Regions from separate parts of the Pseudobacteroides sp. genome, predicted to be linked through region 2. Evidence: riboswitches for the same ligand, from Rfam matches in the RefSeq annotation. Region 2 holds a riboswitch; each other region holds the start of a gene.
The links. A riboswitch is a leader RNA that binds a small molecule or an ion and turns the genes downstream of it on or off. The one in region 2 is predicted to bind cyclic di-GMP.
Positions count from the first base shown of each region.

Region 1: another riboswitch for cyclic di-GMP. It lies ahead of VIO64_RS18570 (transglutaminase-like domain-containing protein); the one in region 2 lies ahead of VIO64_RS05175 (bifunctional diguanylate cyclase/phosphohydrolase).
Region 3: another riboswitch for cyclic di-GMP. It lies ahead of VIO64_RS16850 (Ig-like domain-containing protein); the one in region 2 lies ahead of VIO64_RS05175 (bifunctional diguanylate cyclase/phosphohydrolase).

Region 1 covers NZ_DATCTU010000113.1:7-10,266, reverse strand. Annotated here, with positions in the region: gene rnr (ribonuclease R) at 1-234, shown strand, start outside; gene VIO64_RS18615 (DUF523 domain-containing protein) at 240-686, shown strand; gene VIO64_RS18610 (HPr family phosphocarrier protein) at 809-1,036, opposite strand; gene mtaB (tRNA (N(6)-L-threonylcarbamoyladenosine(37)-C(2))-methylthiotransferase MtaB) at 1,277-2,575, shown strand; gene VIO64_RS18600 (IreB family regulatory phosphoprotein) at 2,899-3,153, shown strand; gene VIO64_RS18595 (aldo/keto reductase) at 3,393-4,340, shown strand; gene ruvX (Holliday junction resolvase RuvX) at 4,411-4,821, shown strand; gene VIO64_RS18585 (DUF1292 domain-containing protein) at 4,998-5,297, shown strand; gene VIO64_RS18580 (DUF3048 domain-containing protein) at 5,484-6,539, shown strand; gene radC (RadC family protein) at 6,642-7,310, shown strand; gene VIO64_RS18570 (transglutaminase-like domain-containing protein) at 7,392-8,234, opposite strand; cyclic di-GMP riboswitch class I at 8,414-8,498, opposite strand; cyclic di-GMP riboswitch class I at 8,594-8,677, opposite strand; gene VIO64_RS18565 (YdeI/OmpD-associated family protein) at 8,788-9,258, opposite strand; tRNA gene VIO64_RS18560 (tRNA-Pro) at 10,192-10,260, opposite strand, start outside.
Region 2 covers NZ_DATCTU010000032.1:128,503-138,762, forward strand. Annotated here, with positions in the region: gene VIO64_RS05140 (dockerin type I domain-containing protein) at 484-1,428, opposite strand; gene VIO64_RS05145 (C39 family peptidase) at 1,543-2,226, opposite strand; gene VIO64_RS05150 (hypothetical protein) at 2,286-3,539, opposite strand; tRNA gene VIO64_RS05155 (tRNA-Leu) at 4,121-4,207, opposite strand; gene VIO64_RS05160 (GOLPH3/VPS74 family protein) at 4,286-4,930, opposite strand; gene VIO64_RS05165 (Arc family DNA binding domain-containing protein) at 4,990-5,178, opposite strand; gene VIO64_RS05170 (SPFH domain-containing protein) at 5,193-6,083, opposite strand; gene VIO64_RS05175 (bifunctional diguanylate cyclase/phosphohydrolase) at 6,358-7,986, opposite strand; cyclic di-GMP riboswitch class I at 8,105-8,191, opposite strand; gene VIO64_RS05180 (response regulator transcription factor) at 8,421-9,107, shown strand; gene VIO64_RS05185 (HAMP domain-containing sensor histidine kinase) at 9,104-10,260, shown strand, end outside.
Region 3 covers NZ_DATCTU010000104.1:86,760-97,019, reverse strand. Annotated here, with positions in the region: gene VIO64_RS16870 (flagellar protein FlaG) at 1-39, shown strand, start outside; gene fliD (flagellar filament capping protein FliD) at 45-1,985, shown strand; gene fliS (flagellar export chaperone FliS) at 2,023-2,427, shown strand; gene VIO64_RS16855 (flagellar protein FlgN) at 2,437-2,946, shown strand; cyclic di-GMP riboswitch class I at 3,098-3,171, shown strand; gene VIO64_RS16850 (Ig-like domain-containing protein) at 3,397-6,030, shown strand; gene VIO64_RS16845 (shikimate kinase) at 6,213-6,713, opposite strand; gene VIO64_RS16840 (hypothetical protein) at 6,825-7,064, shown strand; gene VIO64_RS16835 (response regulator) at 7,082-8,032, opposite strand; gene pyk (pyruvate kinase) at 8,202-9,950, opposite strand.

The DNA.
Region 1 (10,260 bases), on a different contig from region 2:
GGGGAATCTTCGGCTGGCCTATCATATAAAAGAAAGCCTAAAAAGGCCAGAGGCAAATATACGCAAGACAGTGAAACTGACCAGGATATCAGCAAAAAAAACGGCGAAAATTATGAAGGTGCAGATAAACTTGCCAAAGAGGTTATCAAGGCAAAAAGACCGAGAAAGTGGGGCGGCATTGATCGTAAGGTTAAAGCTAGCATCAAAGGTAAAAAGAAGAAAAAGAAAGGCTGAAATTTATGATATTAGTTAGTGCATGCCTTTTGGGTGTCAATTGTAAATATAACGGCGGCAGTAATTGGAATAAAGAGGTTATTCATCTGATTAATAAGGAAGGAGCTGTACCCATATGTCCCGAGCAATTAGGAGGCTTTACTACTCCAAGGCCCAAGACTGAAATCCTCAGGGGTACAGGAGCTGACGTCTTAGACTTACGTTGCCGGGTAACAAGGGAAGACGGTGATGATGTTACAGATGCTTTTATTAAGGGTGCACAAGAGGTATTGAAAATCGCAAAAATGTTGGATGCTAAAAAAGCTGTTCTAAGATCTAAAAGCCCTTCATGCGGTGTAGGATGCATCTACGATGGAACATTTTCCGGACGGTTGGTTGAAGGAAATGGTGTTACGGCAGAGCTTCTCATAAGAAACGGACTGGAAGTAATAAGCGAGAAAGATCTGGAATAACGGACATAAAACTAGGTAAATATATAAGCGAAATAAAATACGGATACTTAAAAAGTATCCGTATTTAAAATTAAATTTGTACTGTTGTAAAGAATGTAAAAATCAGTGAATTTTTAGATATATTATTGTATAAAGTTTTTAATTTCATCACAGAATTTTTCACAATCATCTGAGTGTACATCAACTTTGATTGGTTTTGCAAGATCCAAGCTGAATATTCCCATAATTGACTTTGCATCTACAACATAACGACCTGATGTCAAATCAACATCAAAATCATATTTGTTTACCATATTAACAAAGTCTTTTACATCGTTTATGGACTTTAAAATAATGTTAAATGATTTCATATTACAAACCCCCTTTTCTCTAAATGCTGGTATTACTATATAACAAGTAATTATAATAACAATCTCAAATTAATATTATCCTGTTTTTGGTGTCAAGTCAATGATGATATTGTTAAATCAATCCTAATGTTTTATAATAAAATAGTTGAAATCCAATTGATATAAGGGTTTTAACGCCAATTGTGCATAACTAACAAACTTTTGATTAAAAATATATAAAACGTTATTGAGGATAATTTAATGAGACGAGTTGCTTTTTTTACATTGGGATGTAAAGTAAACCAGTATGAGACCGGAGCCATGTCGGAAATTTTTGAGAATGCCGGCTACCAGGTTGTTGATTTTGATGCTCCAGCGGAGGTTTATGTTATAAACACTTGCACTGTAACGGGTATGAGTGACAGAAAGTCACGAAATGTCATTAGGAAAGCAAAAAAGTGCAACCCTGATTCTTTTGTTATTGTTGTAGGCTGCTACGCCCAAACCTCCCCTGAAGAGGTAGAGAATATCCCAGGGGTTAATATGGTAGTGGGAACAAAGGATAAGGGGAAAATAATAGAGTTTTTGGAGGACATAAAATCAGGAAGCGGCAGAGTTAATTATGTAGGTGATATAAAAGATTTTAAAAATTTTGAAAAACTTGATTTAACCTCATATAAAGATCGGACTCGGGCAATACTAAAGATTCAGGACGGCTGCAACAATTATTGTTCATACTGCATTATACCCTATGCAAGAGGACCTATAAGAAGCAGGGAGAGGGAAGATGTTGTTAATGAGGTAAAAGGTCTCGCACAAAACGGATTTAAAGAGATAGTTCTTACCGGTATTCACTTGGCATCATATGGTAGGGATATCGGATCATCCCTTCTTGAGATTATAAGGGATATTCATGATTTTGACGGAATTGAAAGGATAAGGCTTGGGTCCATAGAGCCCACTATGATAAACATGGAGTTTGTGGAAGCGGTTAAGGGACTTAATAAGCTTTGCCCACATTATCATATATCCCTTCAGAGCGGCTGTGATGAGACCTTAAAAAGAATGAACAGAAAATATGCCACAGAGGAATATAAAAACGTAGTTAAACTTTTAAGGGATAATATACCGGATGTATCCATAACTACAGATATAATGGTAGGGTTTCCGGGGGAGACGGATGCTGAGTTTAATGAAACACTGGTGTTTTTGGAGGAACTATCCCTTGCTAAGATGCATGTGTTTAAATATTCACCTAGGAAGGGCACTGCGGCGGCATCCTTTAAAAATCAGGTGAATGCAGAGAAAAAAGAGGAAAGAAGTACTATCCTCCTAAAGCTTTCTAATAAAAATTTACTGGAGTTCAATAAGAGGATGGAAGGAAGAGTAGTGCCGGTTTTGTTTGAGCAGGAGTCAGGTTTGGAGGAGGGGAACATGGAGGGCTTGACAATGAATTTCTCTCGTGTTATATCTAATGGAAGAAATGATATAAAAGGTCAAATATGTAATGTAAAGCTAATAAAAGCTACGAATGATTATATTTTTGGGGATATTTTATAAGGCAAATGATTATCACCGATAAGTGAATTATGATTGTGATAAGAATAATTTGGGTTAGATAATGTTGTTTAATTAAGGTTCACCATTGTTGCATAATTTATCCTATTGTATTACTATTATATTAATAGTATTTGCATACTATATTTTAATAGTCTAAAAGTTCTATGATTGTTATAGTAATAAATGCCTATTTTTTATGGAAGAGATCTTAATAATATATGCTATAAATCTCGCATTTGGTACCTACCAATGTAAGGGTTTAATTGATTTGATTCAGCACTAAATAATCATACAACACTAAGTAGTTGGGGGAGTGGTTATAAATGGTTAATAACGAAACTATGATGTTCAAAGTTGACAAAGAAAAACTGAATTCTGCACATGAGATATTGACATTGGTATATAAAGCTTTAAAGGAAAAAGGGTATAACCCTATTAACCAGATAGTTGGATACATACTTTCGGGTGATCCTACTTACATAACCAGCCATGACAATGCGAGAAGCATAATAAGACGACTTGAACGGGATGAGCTTTTAGAAGAGATTGTAAGATTCTATCTGGAAGAAAAGAAATAATTTTTTGGGTTTTAAGAGCAGTCTACTATATTAGCTTATTGCTAGGAAATGACTAAAATATTACTTCCGATTTTGAATGTATGTTGAAAGTTAAGTCAACATATAAGCGAAGTTTGTAGCGGAAGTTGTATTTTAGTCATTTCTGTGGTTTTAGAATGTCTTTTTTTGTGTCTATTACAGATAGCCAACTGTAAAGTTATATATCAGTTCGTTATCTCTGTTAAAAGTGGTGATTATCTATGGATTATATAGAGTTGGGTAATACCGGGATAAAGGTATCAAGGCTTTGTTTTGGAGGACTTATAATAGGCCCACTGCAAGCCAATATGTCGGTTGAAGAGGGTGCGAGGGTCATAGCCGATGCCTTTGAAATGGGGGTTAACTTTATTGATACCGCCGAACTATACGGAACATATCCCCATATAAGAGAGGCTATAAGGATTTCAAAATTTAAGCCGGTGGTGGCAAGCAAATCTTATGCCTACAGCAAAGAATCGGCCAGGGACAGCGTAGAAAAAGCCAGGAGAGAAATGGATATTGATGTCCTGGATATTTTTTTGCTTCACGAACAAGAGAGTAGATTGACGCTTAGAGGCCATAAAGATGCCTTGGATTATTACCTTGAACAAAAGGAAAAAGGAATAATAAAAGCAGTTGGTGTATCAACCCATAATGTTGAAGTTGTGGATGCAGCAGCGGATATGCCGGAAATAGACGTAATTCACCCCATAGTAAATAAGGCTGGATTGGGCATTGGTGATGGGACAATAGACGAAATGCTTGCAGCAGTTAGAAAGGCTTTTGAGGCTGGAAAGGGTATATACAGCATGAAGCCTTTAGGAGGGGGCAATCTTCTAAGAAGTTTTGATGAATGTCTTGAATTTGTTTTAAAGCTGCCGTTTATCCATTCTATAGCATTGGGTATGCAGTCCTTAGAGGAAGTCAGGATGAATGTTAGTATTTTTAATAATCAAGAGGTATCTGAGAACATAAGGTATGCTTTGATTAATAAAAAGAGAATACTACATATTGATTATTGGTGTAATGGATGCGGAAACTGCGTGAATCGATGCAGGCAAAAAGCTTTGAAAGTTGCAGATGGAAAAGCTGAAGTGGATATGGACAAGTGTGTTCTGTGCGGGTATTGTTCAGGTGTATGCACTATGTTTGCAATAAAAATAAGATAGAGACGAGTGTTTATAGATATTAAGCTGTAAAGCTAAGTCAGCCCAGTATCTATAACTTACTGGAGGTAAAATGAGAATAATAGGAATTGACTATGGAGATAGGAAAATCGGTGTTGCCATAAGTGATCCATTAGGGATGATTGCACGCGGTGTAGAGACCATCAGGTGGGATTCCGATATCAGAAAACCTTTAAAAAGATTAATTGAGATAATAGCACAGCACCAAGCGGAAAAATGTGTTGTGGGTTTTCCTCGCAATATGAACGGTACCATTGGTGAAAGAGGCGAGAAAACAATGGAATTTATAAATCTGCTCCGAGAACAGTCCAAGCTGGAGGTAATTCCGTGGGATGAGCGGTTAACTACAAAGGCTGCCAACAGGGCAATGCATGATATGGGTATAAAGACATCAAAGAAAAAGGCAATTGAAGATCAGATTGCTGCTGTATATATACTGCAAAACTATTTGGACAGCTTGTAAACTATACTAAGAAATGAATAAAATTACTTCTGATCCTGATATTGTTAATTAGCTATGTATAAAAACAATATATTATGTTAAATATATTTAATGTTTACAATTTAGTGAGAAAATATTGGGAAACTTTTGATACTGTGATATAATTATATTCTGATAAAGGAAAAGGAGGGATAATAATGTCCGAAGAGAGAGATGACGTAGTTGTTCTAGTTGACGAAAACGGAGAAGAAGTTGAATTCGAGCACCTTGATACAATTGAAATGAACGGTAGTGAATATGTTGTTCTTTTACCGGTTGAGATGGAAGAAGAAGAGCAGGAGGAAGAAAGCGATACTGATGAGGTATTAATTCTTAAGATAGAGCATAATGAGGAAGGCGAAGATTCATTTATCAGTGTCGAGGATGAAGTTGAATTAAATATGGTTTTCGAGGAATTCAAAGTCAGAATGGAAGATGAGTTTGATTTTTCAGAATAATATTTACCTAAAATATTTATAGAATACCGAACAAAGGACAATTTATTAAGAATTGATCCTTCTGTTTATAGATGACGAACTGTAAATTAGTTATATAACTTTACAGTTCGTTGTCTATATATGCGGCAAATTATATCAGTATCAGGGGTTTATATAAATTAAATTAAATTTATGGGGGGGAGTTTTATGATTAAAAGAATAATTATTTTGCTTGGTACACTTATGGCTATAGCTTCTATAGCTGCATGTGATGGGGCAAATAATAATATAGTGCCTACCAGTACTCATGTAACATTCACAATGGCCCCATCTTTTACTAGTACGCCTTTTGTGGAACCAACGCCAACGCCTAAAAAAATTAATTTTGTGTTTCCGAAGGAAGGGGAAAGGCCCGTTGCTGTTATGATTGATAACGAAGGTAAAAGGGTGCTGCCTCAGGGTGGACTTGATAAGGCACAGCTGGTTTATGAGATTGCCGTTGAAGGCGGTGAGACCAGATTAATGCCGGTCTTCTGGGGGACCAATCCCGGTATGATCGGGCCTGTCAGGAGCTCAAGGCATTATTACCTTGATTTTGTTATGGAGCATGACGCCATCTATGTGCATTTTGGATGGAGTCCTAGAGCCATGCAAGATATATCCAAATTCAAAATTAACAACATAAATGGCGTTGGCTACGGAGGAGAAGTCTTCTGGGATTTGACAAAGGACAGAAGAAACTGGCAGGACTCATATACATCAATGGAAAATGTGAGGAACTTTATAAAAAAAGCAAAGTACAAGCAGACTACCGATAAAAAGTTGGTTTTTGGCTATAATCAAATGGATGAAAAATTAAATTCAGGAGAAAAGGCGAATAAAATAACGGTAAGGTATAACTCAAGAATATTCAATACATATGAATTTGACGCCTCAAACGACATATATAAGAAGACTCGCAATGGCGAGCCGCATATGGAACGAGTAAGCAAAAAACAGTTGGAGGTTAAGAATATAATTATTCAACATATAGCCAACTATGGAATAAAGGGAGATGATAAAGGAAGGCAGGATTTGAATGATGTGGGAAGCGGAAACGGTTGGTTTATTACATGCGGAGAAGCAATTAAAATCAAATGGGCCAAGAAAGCCAGAAATTCAAAGACAAGCTATACCGATGAAAGCGGCAAACCCATTGAATTAAACCCAGGTCTTACCTGGATACAAATAGTGCCTTTAAATTCGAAAGTTATATTCCAATAATGTATTCAGTAATTAGAAATTATAGCCGAAATATACTATACGAAAAGTGACAGTTTAATCTCTTTTCATTATGTCAAAAATGTAAATTAAATGGGGGATAATATGCATGAAGGGCATAGAAAAAGGCTGAAAGAAAGATTTCTAAAAGAAGGACTGGATAGCTTTGAACCTCATCAGGTACTGGAAATGCTTCTTTTCTATTCCATACCGAGAAAAGACACGAATGAAATTGCACACAGGCTCTTGAAAAAGTTCGGATCACTTTCAGGTGTTTTTGAAGCGGATATAAAGGATATTCATAATACAGAAGGGATTGGTGAAAGCTCCGCATTTCTTCTTGCATTGATACCTTCCATTTCCAGAAGGTATTTTAATGATAAATGGGGAGAAAAGCCTGTGTTGGACAGCTCGGCAAAAGCGGGCCAGTTTGCAGTTTCAATATTTATGGGCAGAACCTATGAAGCATTCTATCTTATTTGTTTAAACAGCCAAAACAGAGTAAACTACTCGGCACTTATTCAGGAAGGGACTATAAACGAATCCCCTGTATACCCTAGGCTTATTGTAGAGACAGCACTAAGGCATCAGGCAAACAGCGTCATTCTTGCACATAACCATCCTGGAGGAAGCATGAATCCATCCCGGGCGGATATTGAGATTACTGAGCGTATTAGAGTTGCTCTAGAAGCAATCTCCATAACGGTTATTGATCATATTATTGTTGCAGGCGACAAATATGTAAGCTTTGCTGAAAAGGGATTGATGAAATAAATAAGGCAATATAAAAAGCCGGCTGTCAGATACTTTTGGTTTAGCCGGCTTTAAAATTGATATTAGTGATTAGAAAGGTTTCTACAATTCATCGATTTTGACATGATCAATATCAAAGTCCTTATTATCGAAGTAATTTTTATTCAGTGCATATCCGAAAGTGGAATCCAGCTTTATCCATTTTCCTTCATCATGAAGATAAATTTCGTTCCATGCATGATATTCCTGACGTTTTCCCGATACATAATTGCCTCGTATGACTTTTGCCTCTATACCGATAGACCTGGACATGGCCGCAAACAAGGTTGAAAAGTCGTAGCATACACCTTTTTTTGTTTTAAAGGTATTTTCTGCTCCGTAGACATCTGTAAAGTCATTTGCCAGCTGTCTGCGATATTTGTCATAATCATACTTTATGTTCTTGGTAATCCAGTTATATATATTTTTAGTTTTATCGCGATCGGTTTTGGAGAGCCTTGTAAGACGTTTGGCAAGATCGGCAATAGCAGGATAGTCGCTTTCAATATCCTTGGTGGGAACCAAGAATCGGTTAACATCAGCAACGTTTTCTACAATTAGCTTAGGGCCATAGGTGTATTTTCTATCCTCAAGATTAACCATGATATTAACTTCATACTGGCCTTTGCCCTCAGTAAACCATATGTTTTCATTGAACTTGCCATTGTCAAGGTCAATATCAAACCATTCCTGATAAGAATCTTTAATAATAAGGGCTTTGATTTTTTGTTTCGAGGTCTGACCGGAGATGTTAATTTTCCCATCAGCCTGTGATGGTAGCTTAATCAAAGATACTCCGTTTTCAGTAATCAGAAGTGGCTCTTCGGCATTCGATACTTGGAAGGGCGTGATGGATAACAAAGAAGTGATGGTAAAAATCAAAAAAAGCTTAATAAAACGGTTCATGATAAATCCCCCTTTTTCGGTTACTCAGCCGTCATAGTTTTAGTTTGGGAATTATCAAGGATTACTTAAGGAGTGTTTCCATTTAAGACAGTAAGACGGGATGAAGTAAATGATCGGAATTACTGCTAATGAAAATGAATTAAAAGCAACATGTACTTTTAATAATAGAAAACTGCATTAAAGACAACCCTTTGAAATTCCCCAATAAACATTAGACCTGTAGTTTTGCGTCCCTTTCTTTCGAAAGGTTTGCCATTGTCGAAAGGGTTTTACATAATTAATAAATGTGAACATAATAAAAGCTCTGATTGACTTGCCAAACAGAGCTGGTATATGCTTTTAAAAGCAATCCTAACACCTTTGGCAACCCGGCTGTCATAGAATAAACCTTAGACCCTTGGGCTTTACGTCCCTATCTTTCGATAGGTTTGTCATTATCAGTATGTTTACTATTTAATTAATTACATAAATCTCCTACAATTATATTTTACTACTTTTTATCGTAAGTTACAATAGGCTTCGACTAATTTATCCATATTTATTGTGAAATATATTATTTAGGTGTTTTCTTTTGAGCCTTAAGCATTTCAATGCATAGGAGGAGCCTTCTGTCTTTGGTATCCTCTTTTTTGGCGGATAGAATCCATTCGATATATTCACGCTTATGAGAATATGAAAGCTTGTGAAAAAATTCCTTTTCATTAGGGTTGGTGTGTAATAAATTATCAAGTTCCATTGGGATTTCCACTGCTCTTTCTTCTGTATCCTGAACTATAATTACATGTACTTTGTCACCGGGACCCTTTCCGATTGCGTTTCGGACCTTCTGATTTAATCCGATAAAATGGCATCGGTGTCCCATCTTTGCAAGAGACCCTCTGTACTCATATCCGTCAAAATATGCCTTAACTTTTACCTGGCCTTTTACTCCGAACTCTTTTTCCACATCATAAGGAAATTCTATATACCCGGAATTAAGTGTCTCATGCTTTATTATTTCCGCTTCAAATTCGTATTTTTTCATTAATTATCATCCTTTGACTTATAAAGTGGTGTTTTTATTGAGGATATCAGCCGGAAGCTAAATATTATTATAACCAAAATATAAAGCCATATAGAAGAATACTTAGCGTCGAGCAGCTTTATAACGGCTAATACCAATGCAGCAATTATTATAAAACTGTAAAATATGATCTTTACATAATTCTTTTTTAGCATTTTAATCACCTGTTTCTGTATAGATAGATTAAAAGTGATAAATCTATTACACTTGTCTGTCGCAAATCCCGTTGAACCGTTCGTTATTTGCTTCGCCAAATGTAAGATTAGCAACACTTTTAATCTAGATTATACGTTGTATAAACACATTATATACTTTTTGCAGTGTTTGAGGAAGGTGAAATGTTTAGTTGCTTACGTGCTTGCGAATGAAATTTAAAAAAGAAGCAGTTACTTTTAAATTGACATTTTTGATATTGCTTATATATACTGAATATGGTGTTTGCCACATTTGATATAGAAACGAGTATATTATTCACAAAGGGGTGTATGTACATTATTAGTAGTGAAATAAGAGCTAATATTAAGAAAGCATTGTTATACTCAGCTGATTTATTGGCAGCGATTACACTTTTTTGTAATTTGTTTTTTACTGCAATACATTACACAGACAAGTGGTATATGAAAAATACCAAGGATGTTGAAAGTCAGATAATGGGTTTGCAAATTGTTGGGCTTCTCTTTTACTTGCCGTTATCAATTATAATTACATATATCGTTTTAAATTTACTAGGGAAATTACATTTTGGGTTTAAAATTTTGTTTTTACTTATAAATGCAGGTATATTCCTGTATGTAACGAATTTGGTTCTTTAAACTATAATCAATTTAGTTATACAATTTCCAACTATAGTAAACAAGCGACTTTCGTTTTCTAAAAGTCGCTTGTTTACTATAGTCGGAGTGAGAGGACTCGAACCTCCGGCTTCTTGGTCCCGAACCAAGCGCTCTACCACCTGAGCCACAC
Region 2 (10,260 bases):
ACCAGACCTAATATATGGAAAACTAACATTATACTACGCTATATAGTAATAATTTGCAATATTTTTGACAAATTATTTTATTATTTTACGTAAAATTTCATAAGAAGGGTAGAAGGAAAATGTAGTTAATATATTTAATGGGAGATCAACGTTTAGCGGTATGAAACAGTTGAATAGAATAAGAAAAAATGTTAATATCAATATTAACTTGGTAGGAAAGTACAATTTTACCGGTTAGAGGTTCATCATAATTTGCAAGGAGAAGATAAAAGTGAAGTTAAACAAAGGATTCATAAGATTCTTGTCATTAATAATATGCATAATAATTCTATGTCAAACATCAGTATATAGTGAAGAGATTTACAAAATAAGTCCAGAGGCTTTCTGCAACATAAGTCTCAAAGGGATAAACCCCACTTTTTACCAGCCGTATGGGATAATATTTGACAAGGTTGGGAACATATACATAACTGATTCTGGAAATCACCAGGTCCATCCTGGATATTTTTCAGCGGTCTTTACAGCATTTATGTTTGAGGATGTGTATGCAACAACTTTTACGTCCAATTCTAAATTTGTGAGCTTTTCAAATTTTGCCATTCCGTTTACAAATCCCATTTCCATTTTACCTTCATTGAAAAATTCTTCTACTGTTGATGGTCCACCCATCAACCAGATACTCTTGCTACTAGGTATTGTTATATCTGTTGTTCCGTTATAACCTGATTTTATTTTTGTATCTAACTTACCATCGATAACATCTCCATATACATCAATAGGATTATTGATTGTACCCCCAAAGTATTTACGGTAATCATTCGTCCTTGTAATATTCTGATAATCTACTGTAGTAGTAGGAGTATTGTTTGGGTTAAGTTGTTTCATACCTCCAAACATCTGATTTGATATTCTGATATTTACCGAACCAGGATTACTATTAGTAAGTAAAACACCAAACTTCAGACGTCCTACCCCTTCACCTCCTAAATGCTGCATAAATACTGTGGCATATCTTTTTCCGTGTGTTTTAGTCTTGTAAATGACTTCTCCATGATCAGCTAAATAATGAGTTGTATTATTTATTCCTTCAGGATTATTGCAATATATATATTCACCATCCACACCATCGTATTCATATGTCACATTGGCAGGTTGGTCATCAGATGTTGGATAATCATCAGAGGATTTATTAAAATTAACGGCAAGCTTTAATATGTCACCCATATTAATCATACCATCATTATTCAAATCACATGTCAAATCATAATAAGGTTGACCTTTAGTTGTGTTAAATGCTTTTGCAATAATCAAAACGTCCTGCATGTTTACTACTGAGTCATTATTTATATCTCCTACTAACTGTGCCCCAAATGACATACTTGAACTGAAAAAAATCTGGCTAAGCATTATTACTGTCATCAACAGCATAATAATCTTTTTGTTTTTTTCATTTGTTTTTTCCTCCTTCTTTTTAATTAGTGTAATGATTAATTTAATGATATGTTCTTAAATAATCGCTGTAAGTCGTATTTAGTGATAGTTTTAATTCTGAAGTGCATAAGAACAATAATATCCCCATTCAGCATTATTTCTATAAAGATCAAAGGTCATCATATGTTGCTTACCATCGAGGGGATCATTATATATAATATAATCAGTACCATTTTGTGATTTATAGCCAACTATAACATGGAAATGTGAACCCCAAACAAGTTTCCATTTGAGATAATAAACTAAAGGATTACTCTTATCTATACATGCTTTAACCATTTCAAAAGTAAACTTATCAGCATCAGAGACTGATGTAAGTTGATTTAAACTATAGGACGGTCCCACATAATTACGGACGGCATCTACTATTGGTTGAGGAGATGAGCCATCATTGAAAACATATGGTAAATTGCTGTTTTTACTATTTTTGGCTATATCTAGAGCACGGTTTTGAGTATCGTTTTTATAGTAAGAAATAATCATGGCAGCCGAATTAGCCCAACATAAATTAGTATATGGAAGCTGGTTGTATTTGGGGACATTTAACGTCCTACCTGATGTCACACTGATTTTATAGTTTCCTGTAACTCCATTTGCAGGACTAACTTCCAAATAGTAATTCTCATTGGCATTTAAATACATGCAAAATCTGACATCTTCAATATCATCATAATCATATTCATCATATGTAAGAAGCTGCTTGTCTTTATTATAAATAGCACCATCTAAATCCATATAACTTGTACTTTCAATTGTATAGATACCGCTTGTAGGTACAGTAAATGTTAAAAAGTCTATATCACTTTATTTATAGCACCACTATACAAACCGCCTGTAAACTGTTTTGAAGTTGATAAAGAGTTGCCCTCCATATCGATTCCAACAGTTTCGGGAGGAGTTATCTTTAGCTTGTAATCACCTGTTGTAGTTCCTGAGACTTTTAAATAATATGTCTGACCGGCTGTAAAGCTATAGTTGCTAATTTTAAAGTTGGATGCATCTCCATCATCATCATTGGATGTGATCAACTCCATGCTGCTATTGTATAGCTGCCCCAAAGTATTCAATGTCTCTTTTGATTCAATAGTATATTTCCCATTTGACTCAGGGATGAATTTGTAAAAATCCAAGTCGCTTGAACTGCTTAAGTTTGCATTATTCAATTTGTAGTAATCATTCGATAGTGGACAAGCCAAATTAAAGCTATTGTTGGCTTCAACCTCATCATATTGAGGTCTTAAAAACTTTGCCACTATTCCATATGATATTCCATTTGAACCGTTTGGGCATATTTTTATATAATAGATTTGTCCAGCTTTAAGGCTGTCTCCAATCAATTTAGTTGCTCCAATTCCTCCATCAATTAAATTGGAATCCTTATCATATAAATAACTTTGTAGATATTGGCCGTTAAAAGAGTCTGATATATCAAAAGTATATCCTCCACTATTTGAGGGAATAAACGAATAATAATCAACATCGTTTTCACCGTTAATAGTACCCATAGTAATCATATAGAAAGGATTGCCAATAGCTGAACCAAGTGTGTCATTGGGTTCGCATTCATAGCTGGTTTCAGTTAAAACAAATTCATAATTATATCCGAAAAAACCGGAGTTGTTATTAGAAATATAAATATAATACGTATTATTAGCTTTAAAACTGTAAAGCAATTTTAATGTATTCTTCTTTACAGAATAATCATATCGAACATTTCCGTAATTGCACCTGTTGACCAGCCCTTGTTGATATATTTCTACGTTTGTTTTATATCCGGCAAAATCTGCAGATAAATCAAATGAAAGATTTATATCTGTGGTAGGAGTAAACTTGAAATAGTCTATGTCTTGGGAAGTGCCAATACTTCCTTTAACTAATTGATTTAAATAATTCCTGGGAAGTATATTTGCTGCACTCATTGTATTATTTCCACCATTTGATTCGTCTTCGAGTATGGCAGCATTTGCTATAACCCAATAACAAAGTAAAATAATTGCTGTGAAAAAGATTGATGTACATAGCTTTTTTAAAAACAAACTGTTCTTCATAATTATTGGACCCTCCTTGATAAAATTTAGTAATTTGTTAACTTGACATGCAATTATTGCTTTTTACATTTAATTCACCTTCTTTCAATTTACAATTTTATTAGCAGGGAAAAATTATCCCGAATTTATTGATATATGGATTATATAATGACAATTAAAAGCTATCTCACTGATATAAAAAAATTTTTATTAAGGTGTGTTTCTCATACGACAAAGGAGCGTACAAGGCAGATTCAAAGCTGTTTGGAAAAAATAATATTGAAATTATATGTAGAGGATTGACTCTATGAGCCATGCCAGAAATGTTTATAAAAGTTTTCGGTAGAGAAATAGATAGGTTGTAGAAAAAGAGGTAAAATAAAAGGGTTTAAGAGAATTGAAAATCTTCTTAACCCTTGGTGACGAAGGTGGGACTCGAACCAACATATAGTTACCTACGCTGGATTTCTTATGGTAAACTATAGTGTTTCTCTATACTGGCTGAATATATACTATACTAATAAAACAAAAAAATTGGTAGCAAAATTGATGCAAAAAAAAATCAAGGGTCTCAGTTATTAACTGAAACCCTTTAATTTACTTGGTGCCGAAGGTCGGACTCGAACCGACATGATATCACTATCGCTGGATTTTGAGTCCAGTGCGTCTGCCAATTTCACCACTTCGGCATATTTACTTTGCAAACTTAACTTTGCTAAAATAGTATACCACCTGGTGAAAAAAAAAGCAATACCTATTTGAAAAAATTATCCGGCAGACTCGGAAGATATAGCCATATTTATTGCTTTTACCGTATTCAATAAAAACTCATCATCGGCTTTATAGTATTTACCCTTTGCTATCAGTTTTAGATTACCGGCTATTTTCTTCTTCTCTTCTTTTGTAAGTATAAGGCTTTCTGCCCTGCAGGCAACAACTATGCTTGATAAAAAAACTGAAGAAAAGGTATCGTTTTTTTCCTCAAGCAGCACATTCCTAATCTCCATCTCTGCATTTCTTTTCTCGAATTCATTGGTTATAGGATACCTTTTTAAGGGAATAAAGCCAAGGAACCTTTTTTCCTCTTCTTTTACTATGCCACTATCGATAAAGGACTTTAGAATTTCCTTTCTTATATTGGATTTAAATGCTACATTACTAAATATCCACCTGTTAAGTTTTTTTGATTTTTTGATTACCTCAAAGGCCTTATCAAGAATGTCATAACCGGTTGGAGATTCATCAACTGCAATGAGGTTTTTTCCTTGCAGTTGAATCTTTTTTCTGTCCATTAGCTCGAATAATAGTGCTGCCGAAAGTCCATATCTTTTTAAGTAGGTAGCCTTAGCGAAGGTTTTTCCGCTAGTATTATCCAAAGTCAGTAAAATAATTTTTTCTGCCATATTTAACATAAAAACCACTCCCGATCAAAGCATGGTAGGTATTATTAACACCAATTTATTGCCTTACACTAAGTTTTATTAGCTTCTTTTTCATCCTCTAAAGAGGCGGGTTTTACTTTCCGCCTCTTTATGATTGCTTCATGCAATATGAACTCAATCTGGCCGTTTATTGACCTGAATTCTTCCTCGGCCCACTTGCTTAACTCTTCCCATGTTTTGGGATTTAGCCTTAATAGTACGGTCTTTTTTTCTGCCATTTTTAATCACAACCTTAATTATGAAGTGTTCCTGTATTAATTACCGGCTGGGTTGAACGTTCACCACACAGTACAACCAGAAGATTGCTAACCATAGCTGCCTTTCTTTCTTCATCAAGTTCAACTATTCCATCTTCATTAAGCTTATCAAGAGCCATTCTTACCATCCCTACAGCACCTTCAACAATTTTCTGTCTTGCTGCAATTATAGCTGACGCCTGTTGACGTTGCAACATTGCAGCTGCAATTTCAGGAGAGTATGCCAAGTGGCTGAGCCTAGCCTCTTCAACTATAACTCCGGCTTTACCGAGTCTTTCCTGAAGCTCATTCTTTAACGATTCGGAAACTTCATCGGCACTGCCTCTTAAGGAGATATTATGGGTTTGGTCGGTTATGTCATAAGGGTACATTCCTGCAATGTGTCTTATAGCAGACTCACTTTGCACTTTTACATAGTCAACATAGTTTTCAACATCAAATACTGCCTGAAATGTGTTTTCAACTCTCCATACAATAACAGCAGCAATTTCAATAGGGTTACCTGCTTCGTCATTAACCTTAAGCTTGTCACCGTTTAGGTTTCTTGAACGAAGCGAAATTTTCTTCTTTGTGAAGAATGGATTTGCAAAGTGCCAGCCTGGCTTTTTAACAGTTCCTCTGTATTCGCCGAACAGAATAAGCACAGCAGCTTCGTTTGGCTGAAGAGTAAAAAATCCACCTGTAAAAATGCACCATACTACAAACAATACAGCACCGCCTATTATTGACCCTACGGAAAGTGGTGAAGGATCTGTGTTAGTCTTTATTATCCCCAAGACTACACCCCCGATAGATGCTAAGAGCATTAAGATGTCTACAAAAAACATTAATAGACCTGATGACACTTCCTTGTTTAATTCTTTCATTTTCCTCGCCCCTTTAATTTAATTTATGATATTATTTTGATATCACTTTTATATTATAAGTATAACATTTTTATATAAAAAAATAAACCTGGTTTTGGTCTGTTTTTTATCAAAAAATGTCATAGAGGCTAAAATTATAAGTTTCTTTGCAAATAGTACCATCAAGATCAATTTCTCCGTTTATTTCTATGTTTTTAAATATAATAGATAAGGTTTTTTAATAGAGATTGATTAAGAAGCTATTCTAAAAGGCTTTTTTGATTATATTTTTTGATTATACTATGGTTTTATTAAGACATTTGAGAAACACATCAACCAGCTTGGGATCCAGCTGTTTTCCTCTGCAGTTCTTAAGTTCATTAACAGCACTTTTAAACGAAAGAGAATCTTTATATACGTGCTTGACAGTTAGAGCAGAGAACATATCAGCTATTGCCAGTATCTTTCCTTCAAGCGGTAAGTCTTTATCTGACATTGCAAAAGGATATCCTTTACCATCATAACGCTCATGATGATACTTGACCGCATTTTTGACAGTACTGGATATTTCGAATATTTCTATTAGGCAAATGCAGTCAGTAACATGATTCTTAACAATTTCATACTCCGCCTTTGTCAGTGATGACTGTTTGCGGAGAATTTCCGATGAAATAAAAAGTTTCCCAAGATCGTGGATCCAGCCTGCGATATATAAATCCTGGACAAAAGCCTTTGGAAGATTCAATGCATTTCCCAAAGTTTTAGCAAAGTTTGCAACAAATCTGGAATGAATAAAAGTGTACATGTCCTTTTCTTTCATAGCATTGATTACTTGAAGACAGCGTTCAGGAAGCAGTTCACTTCCAGCTTCCAATCCTATATCAATTTGAAATCTTCCATATTTGTTTTCATACATTCTCATGTCTGCACGATGAAGAAGTATTTCGATTTTCTTTTCGGATTCATTTCTTGAGTGTGCTATACCTGTAGAACAAGATAATCTAATAGGATGTGCATTGGGATCAGATATAAAAATGCTGGTTTTTAATGTATTGCGTAATTTTTCATTGAGATTACGCTCCTTAACCAAATCCAGGTCCTTGATTAAAATTATAAATTCATCTCCCCCCAATCGTCCCATTGTATAGCTAAGGCCTTCAAGGCATTTTTTTATTAGGGCTGAAATGAATACAAGAGCTTTGTTTCCTGTCATATGGCCATATGTATCGTTAATGTGCTTAAAATGATCCATATCAATGACCATTAATGATACATTATATTGCTTATTCAGCATGTCCTGTCCGATTTCAATTATGCTGTTTAAGTTGTACAGACCTGTCAATGAATCCATCATGCTTACTTTGTGGTACTTATCCCTCTCGCTCTTTATGTTTATTATAAGGTAAAACACTAAAGAATATAGTGCACTGACGATAATTATACCTGATATATATACGGTAATAACATGTGTGGATTCATGAATTCTGCGGGTCAGAAAAATAAAAGCAATAATAATTCCAGTTAGATTTGAAAAAACAAAGTCTCGAAACAAATATTGTGCAAAAACGGGAATAAAAAAGCCTATGGCAATTACATAAATTGTATCTACCGTGAACATTGCTATAGTAATGAGGATAGAAGCTATACAGGTACATGCGAAAATTAATCTGAGTTTTGACTTAGGATGAAGTACATTGGATATGATTGAAGAAAGCATAAAGACTAAAGAACTACAAAGGGCAAAGGTAGAACGGTTGCTGGTAAAAAATCCCCATAAGCCGTAGGATACAACTCCCAAATAGAATAGTATTGGAACAATTATATACTTGTTATTCTTAAACAGCCTTCGCAAAAGAGTCTGTTTTCCACAATCCCATGAGGAATGCTTCATGAGAAAATCCGCAGGAATATTTATTTCGGTCATATTATCACCCAGTTATAAATAGTACGAACTTTAGTAAATACATCTTACTTTGATAAGAATAATTGATTGGCAAAAATAAAAAGGCAAGAAACAAAATTCAAGCCCTTTAGGTTAAAAACCCGGCAGCCTGACTATCATAACAATAAAATGTCACAGATTCATGGCTTTGCGTCCCTACCTTTCAATAGGTTTGCCTTATCATGGTTTAAGTTTATATATAAATGGTAACTTTAATATTAATTGTAATTTTTTAAAAACCAATAAAATAATTATATCATAAACCTTTAATGATTTTCCACAAAAAATTACATATATACAAAATAATTTAAAAGCCAAAAAGACCTTTGAATTTTTGTGTGCTTTTAATCACAACTATACTATATGATATAATAATTTGTGTGATTGATAATTCAAAATAGCTGGAGGATTGAAAGGTGCATAAAATATTAATAGTAGATGATGATGAGCTAATAGCAAACCTTATAGAGCAAAATCTCAAGCTGGAGGGTTTTGATACAAAGGTATGCCATGATGGTGTCTCTGCCCTTGAAATTTGTGACGGCTACAAGCCCGATCTGGTTGTGCTTGATGTGATGATGCCCAGGCTTGATGGGTTTCATGTATGTAAGTGCCTTCAGGGGACAGGCACTGCAGTTATTATGCTGACTGCTAAAAGCGATATATCAGATAAGCTTGTAGGGCTCGAGATGGGGGCGGATGATTATATTATAAAGCCCTTTGATAGCAGAGAGCTTGTTGCAAGAATAAAGGCTGTCATACGCCGCTTTGAGAAAGTTTCCATACAGCATATTGGTAATGAAAAAAGTTCAGGTAACAAGATAATAAGTCTTAACGAGCAGACCAGAATAGCACTTGCGGCTGGTAAAGAACTGGATCTTACCCCAACAGAGTTTGAACTGCTTCTCATTTTTGCCAACAATGTACAGAGGGTTTTTACAAGAGAGCAGCTTCTTGACACTGTGTGGGGGTATGATTATCTTGGAGATTCGAGGACGGTCGATATTCATATACAGCGTCTTAGGAAAAAGCTAGGAAAATACAGCGGCTGCATTGAAACTGTTTTTGGAATAGGATATAGGTATAAGGAGCCAATAAAATGAAACTGAGACTCAAGGTTATCTCCATGAATATGTTTATTATTGTAGCAATATTGCTTGTTAGCGGAATCATAATTATAAGGACAATTGATAACTTTAATCTATATACTTCATACCAGTACGTTTTAAGTCAAAGCAAATTTACAGAGCAATATCTTACAGAATACCTTAAGATCAGTGAAAAACCCCATGTCTCATTAGAACTTAACATTAATTCACTTGAAGAAAAACTGAGGCTGCAATCGGGCTGTGGTGTGGAGATTTCAGGCAGTGACAAAGCTTCTGCCAATGAAATGCAGAAGAATGCACTTGAAGGCAAAAAAGTCTACTTGATTAGTTCGGAAAGCCCAAACAGGAAGCTGCTGATGGCTTTTCCAATCATAGTTAAAGGTTCAGTAATAGGAACTGTTAGCTTGGAGTATTCACTTTACCAAGCGGACAGTATGAAAAGAAACCTTCAGATAACCCTCGTTATCCTGCTTGTTTTTGCTCTTTCGGTGTCGCTAGTTTTAAGTTATCTTTTCTCATACAGGATGATTAAGCCTTTAGAAAAGCTAACCCTTACAACAAAGGAATATTCAAAGGGTAATTTCAATGAGATAGGCGGGGTAAAAACCGGAGATGAAATAGAAAAACTGGCTCATTCCTTTAATGACATGGGCAGAAATATCAAAGATATGATTGACAGGCTTACAGATGAACAGCAAAAACAGAAGAAGTTTATCGATAGTGTAACTCATGAAATAAGAACTCCTCTTACAAATATTATTGGGTATGCAGATCTTTCAGGCAGAGTAAATGAAGAGGAACAACGCAAAAAATATTATACCTATATAATAGACGAAAGCAAAAGACTTTTAAATATGGTAAATAACCTTCTTGATCTGTCCCAGCTCAATCAGTATGAGTTTTCTGTCACGAAAAAGGAAACAGATTTAAAGAATGTTATTATTAAAGCTGTAGAGCTGATGAGGGATAGGGCTGGAAAGTTTGGTATAGGGATTGATTATCAGCTAGAGGATATTAGGGCTAGAGTGGATGGGGAAAAGATCAAACAAGTGGTAATAAATATTATAGATAATGCAATAAAGTATTCCGAAGGTTCTCTTGTTAAATTAAAGCTTTGGAGGGAACAGGGTGTTTTTATTGAGATAAG
Region 3 (10,260 bases), on a different contig from region 2:
TGGGAAGTGGCCGGCATCATGGTAGATGAAAGAAGGTAAGTGCTATGGCTGTAAACAGTGTATTCGGTTCTAACAGCAATTCCAACAAGCTAAGACTGACGGGTCTTGCTACAGGCCTTGATACTGATACTATTATAAGCAGTCTAATGAAAAGTGAAAAAGCACCTCTCAACAAAATTATGCAAAAAAGGCAGCTGGCAGAATGGAAAAGAGATAGCTACAGGGAGGTAACCAATCTTTTAAGAGGATTCAAGGATGAGTTCTTTGATGTGTTGAAGCCGGCTAGCAATATGTTGTCTCAAACAGGCTTGAAAAAGTTTGCGTCAACCAGCTCAGACAGTGCAGTTGTCACAGCTTTAGGCAGTTCTGAGGCCCAGGCTGGTGAACACAAAATTACAGTAACAAGGTTGGCGACATCAGCGGCAAAAGCAAGTGGTAGTACTGTAACACAAGCATTGGAGAGTACCGCTGCCATAACATCTGCCGATATTGCTAACGCTAGTGGAAAAAGCATAAAAATAGTATTGGATGGGGTTGCTAAGGAAATTAAGCTGGGGAACTATACCAGTTCAACAACTTTGTCAGAGTTTGCTTCAGATATTGAGAGTATTATAGGCAATGAATTCGGGGCGGGAAAGGTAAAGATAGATGTATCAGGAACCGGTAGTGATAAGCTTACCTTTTCTACAGCAGCTGGAGCAAGTAAGCTGACCCTTTCATCAGCAGCATCTAATGACGGGCTGTCAAGCTTCCATATAAACTCGGGAACATCCAACAGGTTAAGCTTGAGTGATACCCTGGCAACATTGAAGGACAAGCTCAAAACAACTTTTCAGTATTCGGAGAGCACAGATGGAAGTCAGAAGGTTACATTCAGCATTAATTCAAAGTCTTTTACATTTTCAAGCAATACAACTCTTTCTACGGTGTTGAACACCATCAGTAATGATACTGATGCCAAGGTTAAAATTACATATGATGATGTAACGGACAAGTTTACTATAGATGCAAAAAGATTAGGTGCAGGAAATAATATCAACATTAATGAAGCATCAAGTTCATTTTTAGCATCAATGAACCTTACTGATTTGAGGCAGGGGCAGGATGCAATTGTTGTTTTGGATGGTCAGACCATAACAAGAAGCAGCAATTCCATAACTTCAAACGGTGTAACATATAATCTTCTGAAGGAAAGCACAACTGAACAAACCATATCTTTAAAGACTGATACTGAAGCTGTATTTAACAATGTAAAGAATTTTGTAACTAAATATAATGACCTTATAGGCAAGCTTAATAGTAAGCTGACAGAAAGATACAGCAGAGAGTTTCAACCCCTTACTGAAGAACAGAAAGAAGGAATGTCTGAAGAACAGGTGAAAAAGTGGGAAGAAAGAGCTAAAACAGGTCTTTTGAAAAACGACAGTTATATTACAAAAGTGGTTGATAGTCTGAGAACTGCTCTATATGATAATATAAGCGGAATAACAACAAAGCTGACTGATATCGGAATTACCACAGGCACTTTTACAGATAAGGGTAAACTTATCATTGATGAAGACAAGCTAAAGCAGGCTATAGCGGCAAATCCCGATGGTGTAATGAACCTTTTCAGCAAGAAATCAGACAGTAATCCTTCTTACAGCCGCAATCTGACTGCTTCGGAAAAGAAAACCAGATATAATGAAGAGGGTATGGCACATAGAATTTATGACATCATAGAAGATAACATTTCAACGATCAGAGATTCTGAAGGCAAAAAAGGAATATTGCTGCAGGTAGCTGGGATTACAGGAGATACATCAGAGTATTCCAACACTATATATACACAGATTAGCCAGTATGATACCCAAATAGATAGACTCCAAGACAAACTGGCTGATAAGGAGAATAAGTATTATAAGCAGTATGCTGCACTCGAATCTGCCATATCCAAAATGAATAATCAAAGTAACTGGTTAATGAGTCAGATTAGTGGTAAATAATGGTTTCGTATAAACAAAAAATACCGGAGGGATTATTATGGTAATGAACAAAGCATCAGACCAGTATAAAGAGAACTCAATATTTACAGCTAGTCCGGAGGAATTGACACTTATGCTGTATAACGGACTTATCAAATTTATTATGCAGGCACAAATGGCAATAGATGAGAAAAATATTGAAAAGGCACATAATTGTATAGTTAGAGCAGAAAATATAATAGGCGAGTTTCAGGCAACTTTGGACCAAAAGTATGATATATCAAATAATCTGTATTTAATTTATGATTATATGAATAGAAGACTTGTAGACGCAAGCATAAAAAAGGACAAGGAAATATTAAATGAAGTTTTAGGCTTTGCAAAGGAACTTAGAGATACCTGGAGTCAAGCTATGAAAATGGCCAAACAGCAAATGCCCAAATCTCAACAAGTTGCAAAATAGGAGAACACTATGGATAATAACAATAGGATAACTGTAAATAAAAGCCCCAATACTTATGTTGAAAGGCTTTTGGAGATTACAGATGCTAAATATGCATGTTTGCAGGAAATGCTTGAGTTAACAGCTGAGCAGGCATCTGTTATAGACGAAGATGAAATAGAAAGACTTGAGAATATTTTAGATGAAAAACAAAGAATAATTGAAAAGGTTGACAAGCTTGATGATGAATTTGAGGTTTATTTTCATCGCCTTAAATCGGAATCCAGGATTAAAAGTCTTGAAGAGTTAAGCTCAAACGAAGTAAAAGGACTAAAGGAACTAAAAATCTCAGTATCAAATGTCATGGCAGTTTTAAAGGAATTATCGGATTTGGAGAAATCCAATAATTCAAGAGCAAAGAAGGCGTTAGAAGATATTGGCAATGGATTGAAAAATATAAATGTAGCCAAAAAAGTCAATTCCGCTTACGGAGCATTACCTATCCAAACCGAATCCTTTTTCATAGATAAAAAGAAGTAAAAGTTCCCTTAAAGCCAACATATGTTGGCTTCATTGCATTTATTGATGTATCTCACCACAGCTGCCAAGGCTGACAAAATCATTTCGTGATTTTCTTTAAAAAATGTGATATAATAATATTAGGTGGTTTTTTTTATACTCCACTGTACCCCACTGATAAAGGCAAACTTATCGAAAGGTAAGGACGCAAAGTCATGGGCCTTAAGCTAAGGGATGACTAAAAAATTACTTCCGCTTTTGAGTGGGTGTTGACGAGTTAAGTCAACACATGAGCGAAATTTATAGCGGAAGTTATTTTTGATCATGCCTAAGGGATGACTAGAATGGTATTTTAGTCACTAAATGCGATGGTTGCCAGATTACCGGGTGGAACATATCTTATTATTTAATCTAAAATTATTGTTCGTATTGCTCAGATCTGGTTTCCTTCCGATTGGAGGAGATTCTTCTATGAAATCCAAGTTCAATTTGTCGTGTTTTGTTATACTGGCAGTGATAGCAATATTTGTTGCTGTACCGGGGGTTGTTTATGCAGGTGATGACACAGCTGCTTCACCTGTGGACTTAGCGGAGAAGGTTAAATCGGCTATGCTTTTGAGAAATCCAACATACACAATACAGTATACAGGGGATGCAACAATAAAAAGCAATATCAAAAGCTTATTTAGCGATATTTTTAGCTCGGACGATTACCTTCACTACAGCACAAAAACGTATGGAGTTACCATCTATGGTATTACAGGAAATTTATCCATGAAGTTTAATTTTTCCTACTGGGAGTCAAAAGAGCAGTCGGATTTTGTTGAAAGTAAAGTTTCTGAGGTGTTAAATGAAATTATTACTCCTGAAATGAACGACTATCAAAAGGAAAGAGCAATTCATGACTGGATTGTAACTAATGTTGCCTATGATATTTCTCTTGGGCAGCATTCAGCATATGCAGCTCTCGTCTCACCTTATAAAACCGTATGTCAGGGTTACTCCCTTCTAGCATATAAAATGCTTAACGAGGTAGGAATAGAAACCAGAATAATCGAAGGAAAGGCAGGTGGGCAAAGCCATTCATGGGTTTTGGTAAACTTAGATGGAGCCTATTATCATCTTGATCCCACTTGGGATGATCCTGTACCCGACGTTAAGGGAAGAATTAAATATGATTATTATAATTTAACGGACGAAGAGATAAAATCTAACCACTCGTGGACTAAATCCTACCCAAAAGCTGAGAATTCTTTTGTAGATATCCTTAAATCAAAAATGGTAAGTGATGCTGAGAACTCTAGTGTTTATGAGACCATTATAAGCGATTTAGGTCTTCAGTTTACAGATGAGTCTTTGACCGTATCAAATTCTTTGGGATTGAACTCAAAAATACAAGAGGCTATCGTAGAAGAGAAAACATCAATAAAGGTTAGGTATACCGGATTATCTATTGCTACAGATATCAAGGAAGCATTCAAGGGCATCAGTAATGTGAAAACATACAGCTATACATATACTGATTATGTTCGTACTCCACAGGTTGGAGATGTGATTTTGGAATTAAACTTTTCATACGAACCTCAGGTAAATATAACAGAAATATCATTGAACCAGAGCTCTATTTCCATTGATGTTGGAAAATCCTCAACAAAGCTTATACCAACGATTAATCCTACTACTTCAAGCAATAAAAGTGTTATATGGTCTTCATCAGATATAAGTATAGCAACAGTTACTGATGGGATAATTAAGGGAATTTCCGGCGGTAATGCGACAATTACTGTGAAAACTATTGACGGTGGAATTGAGGCAGATATAGATGTTACGGTTACTGTTCCTGTTGCAAGGATAAAGCTTGATAGGGCATATTTGCAGCTTAAAGTGGAAAGTGAAGATGTGGTTCTGAAGACTTCTGTTTTTCCTGAGGATGCCACAGATCAGGATATTGTGTGGAGCAGTAATAGCCAAAATGTAGCTGTGGACGAAAATGGAACGGTACATGCTGTTGCACCTGGAAAGGCAATAATTACAGCAACATCAAAAAGCGATCCGGCCAAAAAAGCCACCTGTACAGTAGTAGTTCCTGTAACGGTAACTGAGGTATCCTTTACGAAGGATAAAATAACTTTAAAGCTTGGACAGGCACCTGTAAAGCTGATACCGATAATATTGCCGTCAAATGCAGTTATAAAAGCAGTTACATGGTCATCGAGCGATGAAGCTATTGCTACAGTAAGCAGAACAGGAAATCTGATAGCAGTGTCCGAAGGTACTGCAACTATAACAGCCACCTCAGTTGACGGAAACAAATCGGGGGCCATGGAGGTTACAGTAATAAGAGGTGTTATCAGTGTTACCCTAAATAAGAAATTTGCTACACTTAAAATCGGAGACCCTGATTTGAAGCTTGAAGCGGCAGTCTTGCCTGAAAACGCTACAATAAAGGATATACAGTGGACAAGCAGCAATCCTGCTGTGGCAACTGTAGACGAAGAGGGTAATGTCCATGCCGTATCACCCGGCAAGGTAACAATTACTGCATCGTCAAAGCAGGACGGGACAAAGAGATCTGTATGCACAATAACTATTCCTATTCCGGTATCAGGTATAAAGATCTCATCAGCAGTAAGCACATTAAAGGTTGGTCAAATAGGAATAAGGCTTTCGCCTGCTATTACACCTTACAATGCAGCCAATAAAAAAGTAGAATGGGAAAGCAGCAATTCATCTGTATTAACGGTTAGTGCATCAGGGGTGATCACTCCCCTAAAGGAGGGAACTGTGACAATTAGTGCAACTACAGTTGACGGCAGGTTTGTGGATTCCATTACCATTAATGTTGTGTACCCCGTATCTTCAGTTAAATTAGATAAGGTTACTGCAGTAATAAAAGTTGGTGATGCTGATTTGACTTTGAATGTAACGGTATTACCTGATAATGCAACCAGTAAGGAAGTTGCATGGACAAGCAGCAATCCTGCTGTGGCAACTGTTGATGAGAATGGGGTAGTACATGCTGTTTCCTCAGGCAAAACAGTAATAAGTGCCATATCCAAGCAGGACTCTCTTAAAAAAGGAATTTGCACCATTACAGTTCAGTAATGCTCAATATGACATATGGGCTGATGTAATATCACAAAGTGATTTTAAATCAGCCTCTTCCTAGACATAAAAAAAGAGGTTAGTCTTTGCGACTAACCATGTAAAGGGGGTCAAAATGTATTTTGTGAGGTCCTTATTATTATTGACGGATATGAGAGTTTTATACAGTTCATTATAAAAAATTAAAAAAATTTTTTTACTATTTCGCTTATTATATCTTCAATATCTTTATCGCAGCATTTTATAGTTAAATCACTATATTTTTCATATAGTGGTTTTCTTGTGCAGTAAAGACTTTCAAGACTTTGGTCCGGCCCCATTGCTATACCCCGGGTCTTTATATTTTTAATCCGCTTTTCAATAATTTCTAAAGGAAGATCAAAGTACACTACAATCCCATCTTTCTTTAAATGAGTCATGGATCTTTCGCTGTAAACCACACTTCCTCCTGTAGCTATAACATGATTTTTAAAATCAGTCTCAAGTATAATGCTCTCCTCTAAAGATAAAAAACCGTGTATCCCTTTTCTCTTTATAATGTTTTGCAGATAATCGTTTTCCTTTTGTTGTATAAGCAAATCTGTATCAATAAAGGGTTTATTTATTGTTTTGGCAAGTAAAACCCCTATAGTGCTCTTTCCGGAACCGGGCATTCCTATTAGTACAATGTTTTTATCCTTCATGTCAGCTTCCTTTCATAATCTATATGTTTTGAAATAATAACTAAATTCCTTATATTTTATCATATACTTGACAATAATAAATAACAATAATACTTTTTGGGAGGTAAGGATTTGGAAAATAATAATAATGAACCGGCTATGGTAAACATGGATATTGATTCAACACTTGAAGAGTTATCAAGTGGATTAAGAGTGGGTGAAACTTTGGTGCTGGATTTAGAAGACGACAACCAAAATCAGACAGACGTGATTTATGATACGCTGGTACTTAAGGGATTTAGCGTTATAGGAGACTTTATAAAAGGTAAAAGCATAATTATTATAAATAAAAATAAAAACCTTAATTTCTAATACCATGCCCAAACTATCTAAAAATTACGGGGATCATACTTTTTATACTTGGAATAACTGCTGCTGACGTTTAATTTATTGTTATCAAGTATATTCGTAAATTTCTCAAGCATTTCCTTGTCAGAAACTTTTTTTAGTGCGGCAGCCATAAGTGATTGAAAATCACTGCCTTCTTCAGGGTATGTAACAGTTGTGCAAAAGAATAAATCATTAAACTTCAAATTGATTTCAGAAAGGCTTTCGTCTATATTTGCTGCAATCTTTGTATTTACAACCTTTGCACCTGATAGGTTTGTATTGGGCAGTACAATGATTATATCCTTATTGTTTAAAATAGCGTAGTCTGTTATACGAAGTGACTGCTTGACCTTAACTATAGCTGTAGAATATGCTTTCTCCTTTAGTTGGAGATTTTCGATATAATTGCTGCTGCTGCCTAAAAGCTTTTCTTCTGTTGATTTAACCATAGTTATAAGCACGATTGACAGGTGCTGCTTGGTTCGCTTGGACATATAGATATCCTTTGCAAAATACTCTTCAAAAGACATAATTATTTTGGCGGATTCATTCACTATGTATTTAAATTTAGCCTCGATCCTTACCATGCTGCGTATTGAGCTTTGAAGCCTTGAAGGGTTGACGGGTTTCTCCATATAATCGCTCACTGAATATTTATGGACTGCATTTTTTATTTGAGGGTTATTGGGTTTTGTAATTACAATGATTGGCAGGGATTTAGTTTCAGGGCTGCTTCTGATGGATGAGATCAAAGAGAAACTTTCTTTTTCCATAGGATAATCAATCTCTATAATAACAAGAGAAAAGCTTACAAGTGAATCATGCATGTAATACAACTCCTGCACGCTTTGAACTTCTGTTATTTCAAAGTTTCCGATTTCAGAAATTATGTATTTGATTTTTTCTCTATCAAGCCTGGATTTATCAAGCAATAAAATTTTACCGTCCATAAAACCTTCCCATTTGCCAAATTCAAAGTGTTTATAATTACCTTTCATATATATCGGCAGATATCGGGATTAAAATTACAGTAAAATTTGAAAAGGTAACAAACTTTTGAATAATTCGCTACCTTTTCATTAATTATTTATATTTATCAGTTATTACCAAGTAGCATCTTTATTGGGGAGAACCATAGAAAACAATACCCTTACTTGAATCTATAGTAACAACAGAACCGCTCTTTAGAATCTTGGTTGCGTTTTCCGCTCCTACAACAACAGGTATTTCAAGAGTCAGACCTATCGTGGCAGCATGTGAACCTTCTCCGCCTTCTTCGACGATTATTCCTGATGCTCTCTTTAGAAGCGGAAGCATTTCATTGTTTGTATAAGGTGCAACTATAATATTCCCGTCTGTGAAAGTTTTTTCAGCTTCCTCTATTGCCCTCACAACACAAAGCTCCCCTGTTGTCTGTCCCATATTTATACCAGTACCCTTAACCAGAACCCTGCCTACTATGTGTACCTTTAGCAGGTTGGTGGTACCGCTGACTCCTACTGGTATACCGGCGGTTATTATTACCAGATCTCCGTTCTGAACCTTGCCTGATTCTATTGCTTTTTCCACACCCACATCAAACATCTCATCAGTTGTGGAAACTTCAGGAACCAAAAATGGTATAACTCCCCAAGACAGAGCGAGCTGACGCTGCACCTTGGGATAGACTGTAGTAGCTATTATCGGACAAGCAGGTCTGAACCTGGAAATCATCCTGGCTGTTCGGCCTGAATGGGTCACGGTAATTATTGCCGATGCATTCAGGTCCATGGCAGTAGTACATGTTGCATGGCTGATTGCATTGGTTGTGCTTGAAGCCATAGTGTAGTTCATGCTGGAAAACCTTTTCCAATAGTTCATTGAGTTTTCTGCTTTTTCTGCTATTTTGCACATGACCTCAAGGGCTTCTATAGGATATTTTCCTGATGCGGTTTCTCCTGACAGCATTATGGCACTGGTGCCGTCATATATGGCGTTTGCTATGTCGCTTGCCTCTGCTCGTGTAGGTATTGGATTTCTTATCATCGAATCAAGCATTTGGGTTGCTGTGATAACAGGTTTACCTGTCCTATAGCATTTTTCTATTATGCTTTTTTGAACAATGGGCACTTCCTCTACAGGGATTTCAACTCCCATATCTCCTCTGGCTACCATTATGCCGTCAGACACTTTTATGATATCGTCAATATTTTTTATACCTTGGCGGTTTTCAATCTTGGCTATAACGTTGATATCCTGGCCTCCGTATTTTTCAAGAAGCTTTTTAATCTCCACGACATCCGATGCTTTTCTGACAAATGATGCAGCAACAAAATCTACATCATTTTCTATTCCAAACTTTATGTCTTCAATATCCTTTTGGGTAAAAGCTGGAAGCCGGATTTCAACCTCGGGTACATTAACTCCTTTTCTGTTGCTTATAACACCACCGTTTACAACGGCACAATGAATGTCCTTGCCCGTTACTTCTTTTATTTCGAGTTCTACAAGCCCGTCATTTATAAGGATCCTTCCGCCTTTGAAAACATCCTTGTATAAGTCCTTGTAGTCAATGGAGACTTTAGTGTTATCTCCAATTATGTCTTTATTTACCAGAACAAAACTGTCACCTTCCTGCAGTGTAACTTCACCCTTTTCGAAGGTTCCTATTCTTATTTTCGGACCCTTCATATCAAGTAAGAGTGCGACAGACATTCCTAACTCATCCCTGACCTCTTTAAACAAATTGATTCTTTTTTTATGATCTTCATGGGTTCCGTGGGAAAAGTTCATTCGTCCAACATTCATGCCGGTTTTCATAAGCTGACGAAGCATATCCTTACTGTCAACAGATGGACCTAGAGTACATATAATCTTTGTTCTTCTCATAAATCATCATTCCTTTCGGTTTAAAGCAAAAACTATGAAAATTACTATATAAAATCAATAAAAAATGATTGAAATAGATATTTAGTTTTAACCCTTATTACCATTTTATGTATTAAAAAACGCAAGGCAAAAGAAAATGCCTTACGCTATTAATCGCCACAACTATTAATACCGACAAATCTAAAACAAAGGGCAATATTTCTCTTTTTCTTTACCCAATCTTTAATATATATTATTATTGTTCAAAAATCAAGAACAAAATCGGTTGCGGTTTTGCAACCTTGACACCCAAATATATTTAAAAGGTTGA